Regions from separate parts of the Bradyrhizobium sp. NP1 genome, predicted to be linked through region 1. Evidence: predicted binding sites of a transcription regulator. Region 1 holds the regulator's gene; each other region holds the start of a gene.

Region 1 (6,629 bases):
CGCGCATCGATGCATCGGTCGAGCGCTTCGGGCGCACGATGCGCCTTCCGGTCATGCTGGCCCCGGTCGGCGCGCTCGAAGTCTTCGAGCCGGGTGCAGCGGCGAGCGTGGCAAGCGCCGCCGGCCGGTTCGGCGCGGCACACATGCTGAGCTCGGTCTCCGACCCCGGCCTCGAGAAGGTCGCGGAAGCCGCGCCGAACGCGCTGCGTCTCTATCAGCTCTATGTGCGCGGCGACGACGCCTTCGTCGAGGACGTGGTCAGCCGGGCGATCGCCAACGACTATGCCGCCTTCTGCCTCACGGTCGACACCGCCCATTACAGCCGGCGCGAGCGCGACATCGCCAAGCGCTACGTGCGCGAGAGCCGGCTGCGCGCCACCGGCGGCGACTACCAGAAGGCGCTCGACTGGCGCACGGTGAAGCTGATCAAGGACAAGTTCAAAATTCCGCTCGTCATCAAGGGCATCGCCACCGCCGAGGATGCCCAGATCGCGCTCGACCACGGCGTCGAGTGGATCTACGTCTCCAATCACGGCGGCCGCCAGCTCGATCACGGGCGCGGCGCCATGCACGTGCTGCCCGAGATCGTCGATGCCGTGAAGGGCCGCGCCAAGATCATGGTCGATGGCGGCTTCTGCCGCGGCAGCGACGTCGTCAAGGCGATCGCGGCCGGCGCCGACCTCGTCGGCATCGGTCGCCTGCAATGCTGGGCGCTGGCCGCAGCCGGCGAGGCCGGCGTGCTGCGCATGCTGGAATTGCTGGAGGACGAGGTGGTCCGCACCCTCGGCCTGCTCGGCGCCACGTCCTTCGCCAAGCTCGACAAGAGCTGCCTGCATCCGGCGACCGCGACCAATCCGCCCGGCGTGTTCAGCGCCTTTCCGCTGCTCGACATCGAGCCCTATCGTTACTGATGAGCCGCTTGGTAGGTGTTTCGAGCGCGATGACCTCACCCCGGCTCTCCCCCGGCGCCGCGGACGCCCTGTTGTTCGACCTCGGCCGCGTGGTGCTCGACATCGACTTCTCCCAGGCGATCGCATGCTGGGCGACCCACGCCCGATGCGCGCCGGCAGAGCTGGTCGCGCGTTTCGTGCGCGACGAGAGCTACCGGCAGCACGAGGTGGGCACCATCAGCGATGCCGCCTATTTCGACAGCCTGCGCGCGATGCTGGGGATCACCATTTCCGACGCCCAGTTCCTCGAAGGCTGGAACGCGATCTTCGCCGGCGAGATGCCCGGCATCGCCCCCCTGCTGGCGCGCGCCGCGCGGCGCATGCCGCTCTATGCCTTCTCGAACACCAACCGGCCGCACGTCGAGCACTTCTCGAAAGCCTATGGCCCCCTGCTCGGCCATTTCCGCGAAATCTACCTGTCCTCGACGATCGGCCTGCGCAAGCCGGATACCGCCGCCTATGATCATGTCGTGAAAGCGATCGGGGTGCCCGCCTCGCGCATTGTGTTCTTCGACGATCTCGCCGAAAACATCGAGGGTGCGCGGGCCTGCGGCCTGCAGGCGGTCGAGGTGCGATCGTCGCGCGACGTCGCCGACGCGCTCGAGGCACTCGGGATCTAGGAATTTTAGGAGTTTTCGCTGTGGCCCTCATGCCGGTTGCCGACGCTTTGGCCGCGATCCTCGCAGACAGCGAACCGCTGGAACAGGAAATGGTGGCGCTGGATGCCGCCTACCATCGCGTGCTGGCGCGCGATGTCGCTGCGCTGCGCAACCAGCCGCCGCAGGCGATGTCGGCGATGGACGGCTACGCGGTGCGCGCGGCGGATGCGGCGCAGGCAGGCGCGCGGCTGACCGTGATCGGCGAGGTCGCAGCCGGCCGCCCGTTCGAACGACGGGTCGGGCAAGGCGAGGCCGTGCGCATCTTCACCGGCGGCGTCATCCCCGACGGCGCCGATGCCGTGGTGATCCAGGAGGACACCGAGGCCGACGGCAACACCATCCGCATCACCGAGGCGGCCAGCGTCGGCCGCCATATCCGCGGCCCCGGCATCGATTTCAGGCAGGGCGAGGTGCTGCTGCAAGGAGGCACCCGGCTTGGCGACCGTCATCTGTCGCTCGCGGCCGCCATGAATCACCCCAACCTTCCGGTGCGGCGCCGGCCCAAGGTCGCGATCCTGGCGACCGGCGACGAGCTGGTGATGCCCGGCTCAACGCCCGGCCCGGGCCAGATCGTCTATTCCAACGGCTATTCGCTGCGCGCGCTGGCGCGCGCCGAGGGCGCCGACACGATCGATCTCGGGGTCGCCGCCGACACGCTGGAAGCGACCACGTCGGGCATCCGCCGCGCCCGGGATTCCGGCGCCGACATCCTGATCACGACCGGCGGCGCCTCGGTCGGCGACCATGACCTGGTGCACCGGTCGCTTCGGGCAGAAGGCGTGACCATGGCGTTCTGGCGCATTGCGATGCGCCCGGGCAAGCCGATGATGCACGGCCGGCTCGGCGCGCTCCGGGTGATCGGCCTGCCCGGCAATCCGGTTTCCTCCTATGTCTGCGCCTTCCTGTTTCTGGTGCCGTTGATTCGCGCGCTTTCGGGTCGCTCGGTGATTCACCATGCACGTGAAACCGCCCTGCTCGGCCGCGACGTCGGCGCCAACGATCAGCGCGAGGATTACTTGCGCGCGCGGCTCGACGAGCGCGACGACGGCACGCTGATCGCCACGCCGGTCAATCACCAGGACAGCTCGCTGGTTGCGAATCTCGCTGCGGCACAGGCACTTCTGATCCGTCCGCCATTTGCGCCGGCGGCGAAAGCGGGCGCGTCTTGCGACGTGCTGCGACTGCCTGACTGAGGCGATCGGGCAGCGGTTCCGCGCCCTCGGAGCGCGTTCACCGGAAATTAAGTGGTTGCGGAACACATATCGAACATATAGTGTCCGTTCATGATTTGTTTCGAGTGCTGGTATCTACTTTGATGCCGAGAATGGGAGCCGCGCTCCCGTGGTCGCATCAATCGGCACCATCAACCGGGGGACTTGCTCGAGATGCTCACGCGCAAACAGTACGAACTTCTGCGTTTCATCAATGAACGGCTGAAAGAGGCCGGCGTCCCGCCCTCGTTCGACGAGATGAAGGACGCACTCGACCTGCGCTCGAAATCCGGCATCCACCGCCTCATCACCGCACTGGAAGAACGCGGCTTCATCCGTCGCCTGCCCAACCGCGCCCGCGCCATCGAGGTGATCAAGCTGCCCGAGCTTTCCGCAAGCGGCGGCGGCAGCCGCCGCGGCTTCACCCCGAGCGTCATCGAAGGCAATCTCGGCAAGGGCCGCAGCGCCAGCTCCACCGCCGATGACGGTGAGCGTCCGGTCGCGGTGCCCGTCATGGGCCGCATCGCCGCCGGCACACCGATCGAGGCACTGCAGACCCGCAGCCACACCATCAGCGTGCCGCCCGACATGCTCGGCTCCGGTGAGCACTACGCGCTCGAGGTGCGCGGCGACTCCATGGTCGATGCCGGTATCCTCGACGGCGACATGGCTTTGATCCAGCGCAACGAGAGTGCCGACACCGGCGACATCGTCGTCGCGCTGATCGATGACGAGGAAGCGACGCTGAAACGTTTTCGCCGCCGAGGTGCTTCCATTGCGCTGGAGCCGGCCAACACGGCCTACGAGGTCCGGATACTCCCGCCGAACCGCGTCAAGATCCAGGGCAAGCTGATCGGGCTGTATCGGAAGTACTGAGTGGCACCGCGTACAGGACGGTCGCGGCGGTTGAACGCCGCCTCGGCCGCGTGTGGTGTTGTCGCGCGTTGCAAGGCTCGCATGCCAAACGGAGCAACGAGCCAGCGACAACAGCGCAAGCGCGCTCATGCTTATAAGGCGAAGCGCGTGACAGGAAACGTGACAAGAAAATGGGCAGCCGGGAAAACGCGCGCGCTGTCCTCATTGCTCGGACAGAAGCCCCCTGCCTATGCGCGAGAGGCCATTTTTGTTCCAAAGAAACTGCGCTTCACGCCAAACTAATTTGTGATGGCCGCGCAGGCCGCGAGTCGCAGAATTGCCTACAAGGAAGCCAAGGGTTGGCGTTATCGTCCACTTTGATAGGGCCCGCGCCTCCCGCAGCAAGATCGACAAACAACAATCGGTCTCCTCGCGGCACAGGCGAAAGGCATTGTGCGGCGAGCATGCTCAGGGACACGCACACAGGCACGGGTCGCTATCTCGAACGAGGAGCAACCCGATGTGTGACTACAGTCTGCATGCCGTGGCGTCCCGTCCCGCCGAGGTCGGCGAAGAACTGATCACAACGTCCTTCCGCGGGACTTCGACACGCGGCTTCGCAAGCGAGCGCGAACCAGGCGTCGCGGTTTGCCTGCTTCCCGGTACCGAGCTGGCCTTCGCCGCCGATGTCAGATACGACAGCCGGTGGATCTGGACCAAGACGATCAACTCGCGCGTCGGCAAGTTCGGCAAGATCGATCCGCTCGTGCCCGAACGGCACCATGACGCGATCGAATTTCCGGATGGCAGCTTCGTGCTGGTGACGCAACTGTGCGAAGGCCAGCGTGCGCGGGTGCTGCAACTCCCGGTGACGCAGCGAACCCCGGAGAAGGCAGCTCCTGCCGTGGAGACGCCGGCACCGCGACGGCAGCCCGTGGGTTGAGCGCGCCGCGCTAGTCGTCCGCCTGCAAATCGGTCTCCGCCGGTGTCGCATCGCGCGGAGCGGTTTGCGGTGACCTGAGAACAGGTGAGACGTCCACCTCGCCCTCGCCAGCGATTGCCAGGGACCATGGGCGGTCGAAGCCCTGCGGCTTGACCGCGCCGATGGAAAATCCCTGGCGCGTACGGCGAACCGACAGCGTGCCCTGCCTTTGCAGGCGCGCGCGGTCGATGGTTGCGGCCTCGCATTGCGCCGGCGCCTGCCGTGCCGTCACGACCAGCGCTGCACGCGCACAGTCGTCTCCAAGCGCCGCGGCATGATCGGCAAGCGTGACGAGCCCGCCATCGGCCATCGCGGCCACGCAGCCGGCCTCGTCGCAGGACACCCCCTCGCCAAGGCTGGCATCGACCGGCGGCCGCGGGTCGGCGTCCGCGGCCAGCCATTCCTTCACCAGAAACGCGTCCTTCGCCGTCCTCATCAGGTGCAGCCGCCCGTCCCGACCACGCACGGCGACGTTGCGGCCGTCGCCGGAAACCAGGACGTCGGGCAGCGGCGTCGCGACCGCCCAGACGATAGCTGCGGCCAGCGCAACCGCGCCCGACCAGCGCAGCGGCGAGCGCAACAGGCCCATCAGGATGAGGCCAAGGCTCGCCACGATGACCGGAGCGATGCCGAACGCCGCCATGCGGCCGATCGCGCCGGGCAGCGCCGCGACCCATTGCGTGACCACGATCATCCAGTCGATCCCGATCCCCATCAGCCACCAGAACAGGCCGTCGAAGCCGAACGGCATCGCCGCGAGCCCGAGCAGGCCCGCCGGCATCACGAGCGCCGAGACGACCGGCATCGCCAGAAGGTTGGCGAGGAGGCCGTAAGGGGTGACGCGGTGGAAGTGGAAAGCGGCGTAAGGCGTGGTCGCCAGTCCCGCCACCAGCGAGGCCAGCACCAGCATGACGAGCTCGCGCCCGCCCCACAGCGCAACGCGCGCGGTCGCAGAGCTCTCCGGCGTCGCGAGCAGGCGCGGCATCCCGATCTGCACCAGCGCAACCAGGCCAAGCGTTGCCGCAAACGACATCTGGAAACTCGGATGTACCAGCGCTTCCGGCGCGATCGCGAGCACGATCAGCGCTGCGACCGCCAGCGTGCGGAAGGTGATGGCGCGACGGTCGACCATGACGGCGATCAGCACTACGGCCGTCATGAAGAACGACCGCTGGGTCGCAACCTCCGCGCCCGAGAGCAACAGATAGAAGGCGGCCGCAACGAGCGCTGCCGCCGCTGACCACTTCTTGATCGGCGCACCGACCGCCAGTCCCGGAACCAGCGCAAGCAGCGCGCGCACGGCGAAGAACACGACGCCGGCCACGACCGCCATGTGGTAGCCCGAGATCGACAGCACATGGCCGAGCCCCGAGATGAACATCGCGTCGTTGACGGGCTCGCTGATGGCATCGCGCCGCCCGGTGAGAAGCGCGGTCGCGATCGCACGCTTGTCGCCGTCGAGCACGGTGCGGATGCGCGCATCGATCGCGTCGCGCAGGCCCTGCATGAACGCCGCGTAGCGCAGCGCCAGGCCGCCGGAGACCGGTGGCTCAACGATCTTGATCGCGCCGGTCACGAAGCCGGTCGCGCCGATGTCCTGGAAATAGAGGTCGCGGGCGAAATCGTAGCTGCCCGGCCGCAGCGGCGCGAGCGGCGGCTGCAGCCGCGCCTTCAGCTCGACGAAGCTGCCGACGTCGGGCGCGGTGCCTTTGCGCACCGAAAGCCGCACGCGCTCCAGCTTCGCCGACAGGCGCGGCCCATCCATGTCCCTCACCCGCAGCACGAAGCGATCGGTGCGCTCGCGGATGTCGCGCGTCTCGACAAAGCCCGAGAGCGACACCCCAAAAGCCGGCCGCGCCAGCACGGCGTGCGCGACCCGCGCGGTCTTGGCGGTTGCGACCGCAAAGCCGCAGGCCGCGGCCGCGATCAGAAGTGCGGCGGGAAACAGCCGGCTCCGCCGCAACAGGAACGC
Region 2 (6,629 bases), 100 kb from region 1:
AGCCATCATGTGCATTTTCATGACTTCCTCCTGGTTGCTTGCCAATTGCCCGGCAGCCAATGTTACCCCTATTCAAGATCGCGCAGCGAACAATCTCGGTCAGCCGCGCGGTTTGGGCTGGCATATGACGGTTCGATGAAGTTGCGGGCGGCCATCAGCCGGGTGCGGCTTGCAGGACAGGGCAAGGCAAGGCCGCGGCTGCCGCGCTTTCCGAGCTGAGCAAGACCTATGAGCGCTTCGTCGAAGGGTTCGACACGGCGGATCTTCGCACCGCGCGATCTTCTCCAGGAGATCGGCAGCGAGATCCAGGAGCGGGTAGAATGGAGCTCTATTCGCTACTCGCCATTCGTTTGACCATTCCCATTCTCCCCCTCCTCGCCGATGCGCTCGACCGAGACGACATGCTCGTCCTCGGCGGTGTCGAACACGATGACGCCCTGGGTGGAGCGGCCGGCGATGCGGATGTCCTCGACCGGGCAGCGGATCAGCTGGCCCTTGTCGGTCACCAGCATGATCTGGTCATTGTCCTCGACGGGGAAGGACGCGATCAGCTTGCCGTTGCGGTTGTTGACGCTCATCGCGACGATGCCTTTGCCGCCGCGCCCGGTGGTGCGGTACTCGTAGGACGAGGAGCGCTTGCCAAAACCGTTCTCGCTGATGGTCAGCACGAACTGCTCGGCCGCCGACATCTCGACATAGCGCTGCTCGCCGAGCTCGATGGCGCCGGCGGCCGTCTCCTCGGCGTCGGTGCCCGCCTCCTCTTCCACGCCGCCACGCCGCACCGCGTTGGCGCGACGCAGATAGGCGGCGCGCTCCTCGGCGTCGACGTCCATGTGGCGCAGGATGGTGAGCGAGATCACCTTGTCGTCCTTGGGCAGCGCGATGCCGCGCACGCCCATCGAGGTGCGGCCCGTGAACACCCGCACGTCGGTGACGGGAAAGCGGATGCACTGGCCGCCCGCCGCGGTCAGAAGCACGTCGTCGCGCTCGGTGCAGATCTGCACGTCGACGATCGCCTCACTCTCATCCAGCTTCATCGCGATGATGCCGGAGCGGCGCACGTCGACGAAGTCGGACAGCTTGTTGCGGCGGACATTGCCGCCTGTCGTGGCGAACATCACGTCGAGCTGGGCCCAGGACGATTCATCCTCCGGCAGCGGCATGATGGTGGTGATGCGCTCGCCCTGCTCGAGCGGCAGGATGTTGATCAGCGCCTTGCCGCGCCCGTTGGGAGCCGCCACCGGCAGCCGCCAGACCTTCTCCTTGTAGACCTGGCCGCGCGAGGAGAAGAACAGCACCGGCGTGTGGGTGGACGCCACGAACAGGCGGCTGACGAAATCCTCCTCGCGGGTCTGCATGCCGGCGCGGCCCTTGCCGCCGCGGCGCTGCGCGCGATAGGCCGACAGCGGCACGCGCTTGGCGTAGCCGGCGTGCGAGACGGTGACGACCATGTCCTCGCGCTGGATCAGGTCCTCGTCCTCGACCTCGCCTTCCTGCTCGATGATCTGGGTGCGGCGCGGATTGGCGAATTCCGCCTTCACGGCGGCGAGCTCGGCCTTGATGATCGCCTGCACGCGGGCGCGCGAGCGCAGGATGTCGAGGTAGTCGGCGATCTCGATGGCGAGCTTGTCGAGCTCCTCGGAGATCTCGTCGCGGCCGAGCGCGGTCAGCCGCTGCAGGCGCAGGTCGAGGATGGCTTTCGCCTGCTCCATCGACAGCCGCGCGGTGCCGTCCGGGTTGAGCTTGTGCCTGGGATCGTCGATCAGCGTGATCATCGCACTGACGTCCTGCGCCGGCCAGTCGCGCGACATCAGCGTCTCGCGCGCGGTGTTCGGATCGGGCGAGGTGCGGATCACGCGGATGATTTCGTCGATGTTGGCGACCGCGATCGCAAGGCCGACCAGGATATGGGCGCGGTCGCGCGCCTTGCCGAGCAGGTACTTGGTGCGGCGCGTGACCACATGCTCGCGGAATGCGACGAAGATCGTCAGCATGTCCTTGAGGTTCATCAGCTCAGGACGGCCGTTGTCGAGCGCGACCATGTTGGCGCCGAACGTCGTCTGCAGCGGCGTGTAGCGGTAGAGCTGGTTCAGCACCACGTCCGCCATGGCGTCGCGCTTCAGCTCGACCACCACGCGATAGCCGTCGCGGTCGGATTCATCGCGCAGATCGCTGATGCCCTCGATCTTCTTCTCGCGCACCAGTTCGGCGATGCGCTCGACCATCGTCGCCTTGTTGACCTGGTAGGGGATCTCCGTGACGATGATCGCTTCGCGATCCTTGCGGATGGTGTCGATCGTCACCTTGCCGCGCATCACGATCGAGCCGCGGCCGAGGTGATAGGCCGAACGGATGCCCTGGCGGCCGAGGATGATGCCGCCGGTCGGGAAATCCGGACCCGGAATGATGTTGATGAGTTCGTCAATCGACAGCGCGGGATTGTCGATCAGCGCGGTGGCGGCGTCGATCACCTCGCCGAGATTGTGCGGCGGGATGTTGGTCGCCATGCCGACCGCGATGCCGCCGGCGCCGTTGACCAGCAGGTTCGGGAAGCGCGCCGGCAGGACGGTGGGCTCCCTCGCCGAGCCATCGTAGTTGTCCTGGAAGTCGACCGTGTCCTTGTCGATGTCGTCGAGCAGCGACAGCGCGATCTTGGCGAGCCGGGATTCCGTGTAGCGCATCGCCGCCGGCGGATCGCCGTCGACCGAGCCGAAATTGCCCTGGCCGTCGACCAGCGGCTCGCGCATGGAGAAGCCCTGCGCCATGCGCACCAGCGCGTCGTAGATCGCCTGGTCGCCGTGCGGATGGTACTGGCCCATCACGTCGCCGACGATGCCGGCCGACTTCTTGTGCTTCTTGTCGGGCGTGTAGCCCTGCTCATGCATTGAGAACAGGATGCGCCGGTGCACCGGCTTCAGGCCGTCGCGCGCGTCCGGCAGCGCGCGCGCCACGATCACGCTCATGGCGTAATCGAGGTAGCTGCGCTTCATCTCGTCGAGGATGGAGACGGGCCGAATATCGGAAGGCGCCGGCGGCTCGCCGGGCTTGTTATCGTCGGTGTCAGACAAGGAGGATCCGGTCAGTCGTTCGCGCTGCTATTCCCTCGTCCGGCCTTCGCACGCGATCGCCAGCGCGTTCTGGTGCGAAGCCGAGAACCAAGGAAACACCAGCCAGGATGGGTTGGCGGACAGCGGTTCGGATTTGACATTCGCCGACACGCCCCGCCCTACACCTAGAGCGAATGTCAAATCCGACGCTATGCGGAATCATATAGCGCATCGGAGGCGAAATCGCCACCCCGGACGGCCCTTGGGCGGCGCTTTTTCCCTTCGTTTTTACAGTGACTTACGGGCCCCTTCAGCGACCGGTTGTCAGCCCCCGAAATCGCCTCTCGAAACCGGTTTTGGTCGCCATTTTCAGCGCGTTCGAGCGGCCGCGCCGAAGCCGGGGCGGCGCGCCTCCAGGGAGCTTCACAAAGCGCTTTAAACGCGGCCCGTTTCGCGAAGCCGCGAAGACCCTTGCGTCGAATCCGCAAGACCCGGCTTCAAATCGCCGGTCGCCCCGCTCGGGGCGCGGATGACGTTCGTCAGCCGTCAGAACGGGATGTCGTCATCCATGTCGCTGTTGCGGCTGCCGGCCGCAACCGCCCGGCGTGGCGGGCTCGAGGCACCGGCCGAGCCGAAATCGCCGCCGCCCTCATCCGCGCCGAAGCTGCCGCCGCCGGAGGAGCGGCCGTCGAGCATGGTGAGATTGGAGTTGAAGCCCTGCAGCACGACCTCGGTCGAATATTTTTCCGCGCCGCTCTGGTCGGTCCATTTGCGGGTCTGCAACTGGCCCTCGATATAGACCTTGGCCCCCTTCTTCAGATACTGCTCGGCGACCTTGCACAGGCCCTCGTTGAAGATGACGACGCGGTGCCACTCGGTCTTTTCCTTGCGTTCGCCGGTCGCCTTGTCGCGCCAGCTCTCCGAGGTCGCCACGCTGAGATTGGCGATCGGCCGCCCATCCTGGGTTCGCCGGATCTCCGGATCCTTGCCGAGATTGCCGACCAGAATCACCTTGTTCACGCTTCCCGCCATCACCCTTCTCCACTCTCGAAATTACTGGCCAGCCGTCCGCCATGCCGCGACGCACGACCTATACGCCTCGCTCGCGGGCGGCGCCCTGTCCGCTCCCGCTATCCACACATATAGCGCGCATCTCGACGATGTTCCAGTTTTGTTCCGGGATTCCTCCAAGCCCCGGTCCGGCACCAACAGAATCTAACGCCGTGATGACGGCCAAATCTCGCCGGAAGCAGTCTCGCGGGCCAATTCAGATTAAAAAACATTAACTTCCGGCGCCCCCACTTCGCTACCGTGTGTTGCTTTTCGGAGACGGTAATTCGGTATGAATCGGCTATGTTTTCAGCCGGAATTTGGATGGTTCTCGCCGCTTGAGACAGACGGCGATCCGCTTTGGGGACCATGAAGCGGATGAAATCCGGAGGGGATGTAATGAGAAAGATTTTGTTGGGTGCGCTGGGTCTGGCCGCGGTCAGCATGGCCGCTCCCGCTTCCGCCGCCGATCTCGCGGCACGGCCCTACACCAAGGCGCCTCCGGCGCCGATCGCCGCGATCTATGACTGGACCGGGTTCTACGTCGGTTTCAACGGCGGCGGCGGCTCATCGCACAACTGCGCGACCATCCTCGCCGTTGGAGCGGTGCCTCTCACCCCATTTGCTGCTGACGGATGCCGCAATGCCACCGGAGGCACGGTCGGTGGACAGATCGGCTACCGCTGGCAGATGTCGAACTGGGTGTTCGGCCTCGAAGGCCAGGGCAACTGGGCCGACTTCACGGGCGACAACATCGGCATCTTCACCGGTAATCGCAACCGCACCCGGATCGACGCATTTGGCCTGTTCACCGGCCAGATCGGCTACACTTGGAACAACGTGCTGCTTTATGTGAAGGGCGGCGGCGCCGTTGTCGGCGACAGCTTTAACGTGTTTGCGGGCCCCGCCTCGATCGTACCACCTCCGGGGACGCTGCTCGCCTCCGCCAACGACACGCGCTGGGGCGGCACGGTTGGTGCGGGCCTCGAGTTCGGCTTCGCCCCGAACTGGTCGGTCGGCGTCGAGTACGACCACATCTTCACCGGCAACCGCAATTACAACTTCCTCACCCCTGGCGGCCTCGCGTTCGGCTCTGCGCGCATCACCCAGGACATCGATATGGGTCTCGTCCGCGTCAACTATCGCTGGGGCGGTCCCGTGATCGCGAAGTACTGATCGCGCGACAACACAGCTTCACTGCAAAAGGCCGGCGTCACGCCGGCCTTTTTGTTTTGCGCCGCCTGCTCGCTTGACGCCGGCGCGATGACGCATCCTGCGGTTGCGCCTGGGCTGTTGCCTTTCGGTAACGGGATTTCGCTTTTCGCGTCGCTATCACGCTTCCATCACACGCCGCGGGATTAAAGACCGGGCGCGCTGATCTTGAAATCGCGGGAATAGCGCAACACGAAATTGGAGCAACACAATATGAACAGGATCGTACTCGCTGCGGTGGGCGTGGTGGCGCTGGGGGCGGCTCATGCGCTCGCGGCGGACCTTCCGCGGGCCTACACCAAGGCGCCCCCGCTGGCGCCGATCTATGACTGGAGCGGTTTCTACATCGGCGGCAATGCCGGCGGCGGCTGGGCACACGACTGCCGCGACAACCTGTCGACCGGGGCCGGCCTTGGCTGCTACAGCGCGGGCGGCGCGATCGGCGGCGGCCAGCTCGGCTATCGCTGGCAACAAGCGAATTGGGTATTCGGCCTCGAAGGCCAGGGCGATGTTGCCAACATCAGCGCCGGCACGCAGAACCTCGCCAACGCCCTGAACAACATCAACACGCGGATCGATGCGCTCGGCCTGATCACGGGGCAGGTCGGCTACGCCTGGAACAGCGTGCTCTGGTACGTGAAGGGCGGCGCCGGCGTCGTCGACCAGCGCTTCGATTTCACCTCAAGCGCGACCGGCGTGGTCACGAGCTCGACCGGCTATCAATCGCACTGGGGCGGCGCGGTGGGCACCGGCGTGGAAGTCGGCCTCTCCCGCGACTGGTCGGTCGGCCTCGAATACGACCACATCTTCTCGGGCCGCCGCAATGTGAGCTTCACCAACATCGTGCCGCTGGCGGATGCCTACCGCTCCGGTGGCGACGTCGACCTCGTCGCGGTGCGCATCAACTACCACTTCGGCGCCCCGATCATCGCAAGGTTCTGATCCGCGCCGACCAGGTTCCAGCGTCGAGGAAAAGGCCGGCTCGAGCCGGCCTTTTGCTTTTTGGGCGCAGCTTTCGTGCCATCTGCTGCCAGTGTGGCGGTTCACGGGACACTGGCGCACCAACAATCCGTTGATGATTCGCACACGGCTCTGGTAATCGCCACCCGTTCTTCCTATGTTCCGAGCATCACCCAACGGCGTCTGATCGCGGAGGCTTTTCCCGACGTGCGCCTGCGGCATGATACGGAAAAATCGGTACCGGTTTTCCGAAAACATCATGCCGAGTCAAAAAGCGAAAGCGCGCTCCGCGCGTCTGGAAATGCCGATATGGATGAAGTGCTCAGGGCGAAGCGCCAACAAAACGCCGGCTCCGGGACG
Region 3 (6,629 bases), 3.5 Mb from region 1:
GTTCGCCCCGGAAGGGTTGGCCATCCCCGAGGTGCTCGCGGCGCTGCTGTCGGTCAGGGCATCGACGGGTTTCACATCCTGACCCGAGAGCAGCTTGCCGGTCTCGATCGCCCGATTGAGCCTGCTGGTGTAGACCTCGCCGATGGGGATTTCGAGTTTCTTGATCGCAGCTCCCATCTGGCGGGCCATCTCTCGACCTTTGTCGCTCAACTGGCGCTGCGCCGTCATGTCGTCGAATCTGAAGGGATAGACATCCTTCTGGCTGTCGTCGGTCGCGACATGACGAAACACAAGGACGTACCCTCCTTGCTCCAGCGACGAAAAGAGTTCTCGTGGATCGGCCCCGGCGGCCTGAACGCCGCTGGCAAGAAGGAGGACGGCCGCACAAGCGAGGCAGAGCGCTCTCATCTCTCTTCTCCCAATGAAATGGCTCGCACGCCAGGATTGGATCCCACTGCGCGATAGTGTCTCGCGGGGTCGTCGATTTCAACGTGAGATGCCGTCTGGGTTGGGCTCCTCGCCAGGACGGAAACGACGATCTATCGGCTCAGGCCGCAAGGTGCCGCGCGGCGGCAAGGCCGGCGAGCGCTTCGACGAGCTTCTCCCGATCGAGCGGCTTGATCAGGAAGCCGTCCATGCCGGCCTCGAAACAGGCATAGCGGTCTTCGATCAGGGTGTTTGCCGTCAGCGCCAGGATCGGCGTGCGCCGGCCGGCCTGGCCGGCCTCCGCGGCGCGGAGACGCTTGGCGGTCTCGATGCCGTCGAGCTTGGGCATCTGCACGTCCATCAGGATCAGGTCGTAGGGGCTGCCGGCGGATTTCGCCGCGAGCCAGGATTCCAGCGCCATCTCGCCGTCGGTCGTGATCACGGCCTGATGCCCGAGCTTGGTGAGCAGCGAGCGCATCAACAGCGCGTTGATCTCGTTGTCCTCGGCGACCAGCACCGACAACCCCTGATTCAGCTCGGCCGCCGATGCCTGTTTGGGCTCGGCCGGCTCGGGCGGCAGCTCGCTCGCGAGGCTGGGTGCGGCAACATCCGGTGTTGCCGCGAGCCGTGCTGCGAGCGAGGCGGCTCGGAGCGGCTTGATCAGATAGCCGGTGAAGGCGGCCGACGTTGGCAGCTCGTGCCGCGTCGCGGGCGTCAGCATGACGATGCGCTGGGCGGCGTGGGCGCGGGCCGCGGCGCCGAGTGCGTCGACTTCGGCCGCGCCCAGCGCGCGGTCGATCAGCACGGCGTGCCAGTCGCGCTCGGGCAAGAGCGCCAGCGCCACGGCGGCATCGGAAACCACGCAGGTCTGGCCTCCCCAGCGCTGCAGCCGCCGCGCGACCAGCGACGCCTCGATGCTCTGCGGCGCGACCAGCATGATCGACCGGCCGCCCAGATCGGGGGCGGCGAAGAGTTTTGCATCGCCACCCGCGTCCGAAGCTGCAAGCGGAATCGCAACCTCGAAGGTCGAGCCTTCGCCCGGCTTGCTCTCAAGCGTGATGCGGCCGCCCATCCGCTTGACGATGCGTTCGGAAATGCTCAAGCCAAGGCCGGTGCCGCCATAGTTGCGGCCGATCCGCTCGTCCGCCTGCTCGAACTCGCGGAAGATGCGCGCCTGCGCTTCGGGCGCGATGCCGATGCCGGTGTCGCGCACCAGGAAGCTGATCTCGTTCGGCCAGATGCCGGGCTCGACGATCAGCGCCACGCCGCCGGTTGCCGTGAACTTGATGGCGTTGCCCGCGAGGTTGAGCAGCACCTGGCGCAGCCGCGCCGCGTCGCCGATCACCTGCGCCGGCAGCCGCTCGTCGACATAGGACGCGATCTCGATCTGGCGGGCCTGCGCGCGCGGCGCGAGCAGCTCGGTGATCTCCTCGATCAGCCCGGCCAGCGCGAACGGGCGGTGCTCCAGGTCGATCTTGCCGGCCTCGATCTTGGAATAGTCGAGCAGCTCCTCGATCAGCGACAGCAGCGCCTCGCCCGATGTCTTCACCGCCTTGGCATAGGTGGTCTGCTCGGCGGTCAGCGCGGTATCGAGCAGCAGCGAGCTCATGCCGATGATGCCGTTGAGCGGGGTGCGGATCTCGTGGCTGGTCATCGCGAGGAAGCGCGACTTGGCGCGGTTTGCGGCATCGGCCTGGTCCCGCGCGTCGCTCAGCGCGTGCTCGGCCTCGGTGCGGTCGGTGACGTCGCGCCCGACGCATCGCAGCTCCGCCGGCTGGCCGGCGTCGGACCGCACCAGGCCCTCGCGCCAGGCGATCCAGCGCGGCCCGAGCGCGGTCTCGATTCGCTGGTCGTGGACGCGGGTGCCGTTCGGCTCGAGCGCAGCGTCGCCCTGCTCCAGCAGCTTGAAGGTGAAGCGCGTGCCGATCAGCGCGCTGCGCGGTCGGTCGGCGAGCTCGCAATAGGCGTCGTTGACGAAGGTGATGTCGCCCGCTTCGTCGCGCAGCACGATCAGATCGCCCTGCGATTCGAACAGGCTGCGCGCGCGCTCCTCGGCTTCCTTCAGTTCCCAGTTGCGGTCGACCAGCGCCTCGTTGTGAGCTGCGAGCTTTCGCAAGCGCCGGCCGACCCAGCGCAGCCGCATGCTCATGACGGCGATCGCGACACAGGCGATCGCAAACAGGAAGCTCACGCCAAACGCAAAGGCCTGCGGGTTGTAGCCGGACTGGCTGTCGCGGGCGCCGATGACGAAACCGGCGGCGCTGCCGAACACGGCGGAGAAGACGGCCAGGCAGCGGACGGCGAAGGCGATCGAGGGATGGCGTCGTGCGAAGCGGCGCAAGCGTCGTTTGACCCGGAACAGGCGATTCATCGCTGATTACCTCGGGATTGTTTTTCTGTTTGCGGTTCGCTGGCCGCGACGACGATGCGCGGCCGATCTTGCGAAGTGCTTGAAGCCTGTCCTGTTTCGCGCAACCGCTGCGAACAGGGTTGATGAACGGTTAATCCGCTGCTTCAGAGCGAGGCTTGGGCGAGATGCAGCCGCTCGCCGCGGGCGCCGACGATCAGCGCCGCCGCCTCGCGGGGGGTGAACCTGCTGGAGCGGACGAAGATGCGGAAGTCGGCCGGACCCGTCGACGCAAGATAGATGACCGGTGCCGCGGTGGACGGGACGGCGGTCATGGCCACGAACTGGGTCGCCGGCGTGGCTTCGCAGGCGCTGTCGTTGGGGTCGGCGATGTCGTCGACCACGGCGAAGTCGGCGGTGTCCGCGCTGTCGGCGAGCGCCACCCGCACGGTGGCAAGCGCGGGATCATCGGTGAAGCTGACGCGCAGGTCAGCGTGCCAGGGAGCCGTGGCGATCTGGAGCGTATCCTGCCCGACCGCGATGCAGGGTTGCCGGCTTGGAAAAAACTCAATCCGGGCCAGGATCGCTGCAGCAAGCAAGGGAACCGCCGAGACCAGGACCTTGAAACGCAACATGATACGCCACTCGCAAAACCGGCGCCGGCGACAGGCCCGCGCTTATGGTTTGCGGAGGGTAAAGAAAACTCGTTACCGCCTCGTTGATGGCGCCTGCGTCGGCGCGTGCTTATGCCGCCCGCCGCGCGTCCTCGGCGAGCGCGCGGTAGGACAGCGCTTCGGCAAGATGGAGGCGACCGACCTTCTCGGCGCCGTCGAGGTCGGCGAGGGTGCGCGCCACGCGCAGCACGCGATGATAGCCGCGCGCCGACAGCCGCATGGTCTCGGCGGCCTCGCGCAGCAGCTTGGCGCCTTGCGCGTCGGGCTGCGCGATCTGTTCCAACAGCGCCGCGGGCGCTTCTGCATTGGTGCGGACATGCGGCAGGCCGGCCGCCGCAAAGCGCGCCGTCTGAACATCGCGTGCCGCGGCCACGCGCGCGGCGACCTCCGCTGATCCTTCCGCCGGCGGCGGCAGAATCAGGTCGGCGGCGGTGACAGCCGGCACCTCGATGCGCAGGTCGATACGGTCCATCAGCGGGCCGGAGATCCGCATCTGGTAGTCGGAGGTGCAGCGCTCGATCGGTGCGCGCTTGCAGGAATAGCCCGGCTCGAAGGCGTTGCCGCAGCGGCACGGGTTCATCGCCGCGACCAGCATGAAGCGCGCAGGGTAAGTGACGCGATGATTGGCGCGGGAGACCGCGACCTCGCCGTTCTCCAGCGGCTGGCGCAGCGAATCCAGCACACGCGGATCGAACTCCGGCAGCTCGTCGAGGAACAGCACGCCGTGATGGGCAAGCGAGATTTCGCCTGGCTTGGCGCGGATGCCGCCGCCGGTCAGCGCGGCCATGCTCGCGGAATGATGCGGGCTGCGGAACGGCCGCCGCGCGGTCAGCGCTCCGCCTTCGATCTCGCCGGCCACGGAGGCGATCATCGAGACGTCCAAGAGCTCCGACGGCGACAGCGGCGGCAGGATCGAGGGCAGCCGCGCCGCCAGCATCGACTTGCCGGCGCCGGGTGCGCCGATCATGAGCAGGTGGTGGCCGCCGGCAGCCGCGATCTCGAGCGCGCGCTTGGCGCTTTCCTGGCCCTTGATGTCGCGCAGGTCGAGCGTCTCGGAGGCCGCCTCGTGCACCCGCGGCGTCGGCCGCGACAGCACCTGCGTGCCCTTGAAGTGGTTGGCGATCTGGATCAGCGAGCTGGCGGCAATGATCTCGATGTCCGGGCTCGCCCAGGCCGCCTCGCTGCCGCAGGCCGCCGGGCAGATCAGGCCCTCCTCGCGCGCATTGGCGCCGATCGCCGCCGGCAAGACGCCTGCGACTGCTGCGATGGAGCCGTCGAGCCCGAGCTCGCCGAGCACGGTGAAGCCGGAAAGCGCGTCGGAAGGAATCGCGCCGATCGCCGCCATCAGGCCAAGCGCGATCGGCAGATCATAATGGCTGCCTTCCTTGGGCAGGTCGGCGGGCGCGAGGTTGACGGTGATTCGCCGCGCCGGCAGCGCCAGCCCCGAGGCGATCAGGGCCGAGCGCACCCGCTCGCGCGCCTCCGAGACCGCCTTGTCGGCAAGCCCGACGACGTGAAACGCCGGCAGGCCAGGCGACACCTGCACCTGCACGTCGACCGCGCGGGCCTCGATCCCCTCAAAGGCGACGGTGGAAACGCGCTGGACCATGCTGCCCCTTCTTCCGCAATCCACGGTAGCGGAAAGCATGGAAGAGGACAAGAACATTGCGAGAACATCGAGGGCGGAGGCCGGGCGGACTGCCAGGCGCCGGCGCTGATTCGCCTATCTAACCCTCTCGATTTACTTGCGAAACTTCAAAGCTTGAGGTCGGCCTGAACCAGCACCTTATGGCTGGTGCCGAGATGCTCCTGAAGTGCGGCGAGCGCGGCAAGTCCACAGGCCGTGTCCTGCTCGCCATTGCCGCCGCTGAGGCCTACGCCGCCGATCACCTCGCCATCGACCACGATGGGAAAGCCGCCGACGAACACTGCGAATTTTCCTTCAAAACTCCATTGAATTCCGAACGCCTCGTTGCCCGGCAGCGCCGGGCCGTTCGGCGCCTGGTTGAACAGATGGGTCGAGCGCTTGTGTCCTGCCGCGGTGAACGCCTTGTTCCAGGCGATCTGAGGACCCGTCACCCGCGCGCCGTCCATGCGTTCGAGCAGAAGCGGGAAGCCGCCATCGTCGGTGATGCACACCGTCTCCAGCACCTTGATGTCTGCGGCCTTGCGCAAGGCGGCCTCCGCCATCAGGCGAGCTTCGGTGCGTTCGAGCTTGAGAAAGGATCGCATGTCGTTGTTTCCGTTTGTTGGCGGCGTCAAACGCCGCGATAGATCGTCTTGATCTGGGTGTAGAACTCGAGCCCGGCGCGGCCGGATTCCCGGAAGGTCGAGGTGCTGGAGCGCTTGAGGCCGCCGAACGGCGCGTTGATCAGGTTGCCCGTCGTCGTGCGGTTGATCTTCACCGTGCCGGATTCGATGTCGCGCGCAAAGGCGTGCATCAGCTTCGGGTTGCGGGTGGCGATCGCCGCGGACAGGCCATACTCGCTGTCGTTGGCTTTCCGGATCGCATCCTCATAGCTCGTCACCTCGATCAGCGCGAGCACCGGGCCGAAGATCTCCTCGCGCGCAATGCGCATCTCCTGCGTCACGTCGCTGAAGATCGCCGGCGATACATAGTACCCGCTGTCATAGCCGGGCCCGCGCAGGTGCTCGCCGCCATAGAGCAGGCGCGCCTCGCGCTTGCCGATCTCGATATAGCGCAGCACGGTTTCGAGCTGGCGCGCGGTCGCCAGCGGGGTGATGTCGGTGCCGGCAGCCATGCCGCTGCCGATCTTGAGCGCCTTGACCCGGGCGATCAGCTTGTCCGTGAACGCCGCCTTGACCTCGCGCATGACAAGCACGCGGCTGGTGCCGGTGCAGGCCTGGCCCGTCAGCGACAGCCCGCCCTTCACCGCGAGGTCGACTGCCTGGTCGAGATCAGCGTCGTCCATGACGATCAGCGGGTTCTTGCCGCCAAGCTCCATCTGCGTGCGGGTGGTGATGCCGACCGAGCGATGGATCTGCTCGCCCGCCGCGGTCGAGCCGGTGAACGAGATCGCCCGCACCACAGGCGGTGTGGTGATCGCAGCGCCGACATCGCCGGCGCGGCCGCTGATGAAGTTGAGCACGCCCTTCGGGATGCCGGCCTGCACGAATGCCTCGGTGAGGCGGTAGCCCGACAGCGGAGCATCCGACGACGG

The links. Region 1 encodes LexA, which represses DNA repair genes until DNA is damaged. Its sites were predicted from a motif close to TGTTCNNNNTGTGTTCNG; they were not measured.
Region 2: the regulator LexA is predicted to act here: its motif matches at 4,209-4,226, upstream of QOU61_RS18385 (single-stranded DNA-binding protein).
Region 3: the regulator LexA is predicted to act here: its motif matches at 5,106-5,123, upstream of QOU61_RS00905 (YifB family Mg chelatase-like AAA ATPase).

What each region holds. Positions count from the first base shown of each region.
Region 1 covers NZ_CP127385.1:3,735,572-3,742,200, reverse strand. Annotated here, with positions in the region: gene QOU61_RS17895 (alpha-hydroxy acid oxidase) at 1-911, shown strand, start outside; gene QOU61_RS17890 (HAD-IA family hydrolase) at 941-1,570, shown strand; gene QOU61_RS17885 (molybdopterin molybdotransferase MoeA) at 1,591-2,802, shown strand; gene lexA (transcriptional repressor LexA) at 2,995-3,696, shown strand; gene QOU61_RS17875 (hypothetical protein) at 4,196-4,618, shown strand; gene QOU61_RS17870 (ComEC/Rec2 family competence protein) at 4,629-6,629, opposite strand, start outside.
Region 2 covers NZ_CP127385.1:3,839,760-3,846,388, reverse strand. Annotated here, with positions in the region: gene QOU61_RS18395 (DUF1330 domain-containing protein) at 1-60, opposite strand, end outside; gene gyrA (DNA gyrase subunit A) at 336-3,068, opposite strand; gene QOU61_RS18385 (single-stranded DNA-binding protein) at 3,594-4,079, opposite strand; gene QOU61_RS18380 (outer membrane protein) at 4,497-5,273, shown strand; gene QOU61_RS18375 (outer membrane protein) at 5,523-6,251, shown strand; gene uvrA (excinuclease ABC subunit UvrA) at 6,579-6,629, shown strand, end outside.
Region 3 covers NZ_CP127385.1:190,201-196,829, reverse strand. Annotated here, with positions in the region: gene QOU61_RS00920 (histidine phosphatase family protein) at 1-408, opposite strand, end outside; gene QOU61_RS00915 (PAS domain-containing hybrid sensor histidine kinase/response regulator) at 548-2,797, opposite strand; gene QOU61_RS00910 (hypothetical protein) at 2,941-3,408, opposite strand; gene QOU61_RS00905 (YifB family Mg chelatase-like AAA ATPase) at 3,518-5,056, opposite strand; gene QOU61_RS00900 (GlcG/HbpS family heme-binding protein) at 5,203-5,679, opposite strand; gene QOU61_RS00895 (aldehyde dehydrogenase family protein) at 5,706-6,629, opposite strand, start outside.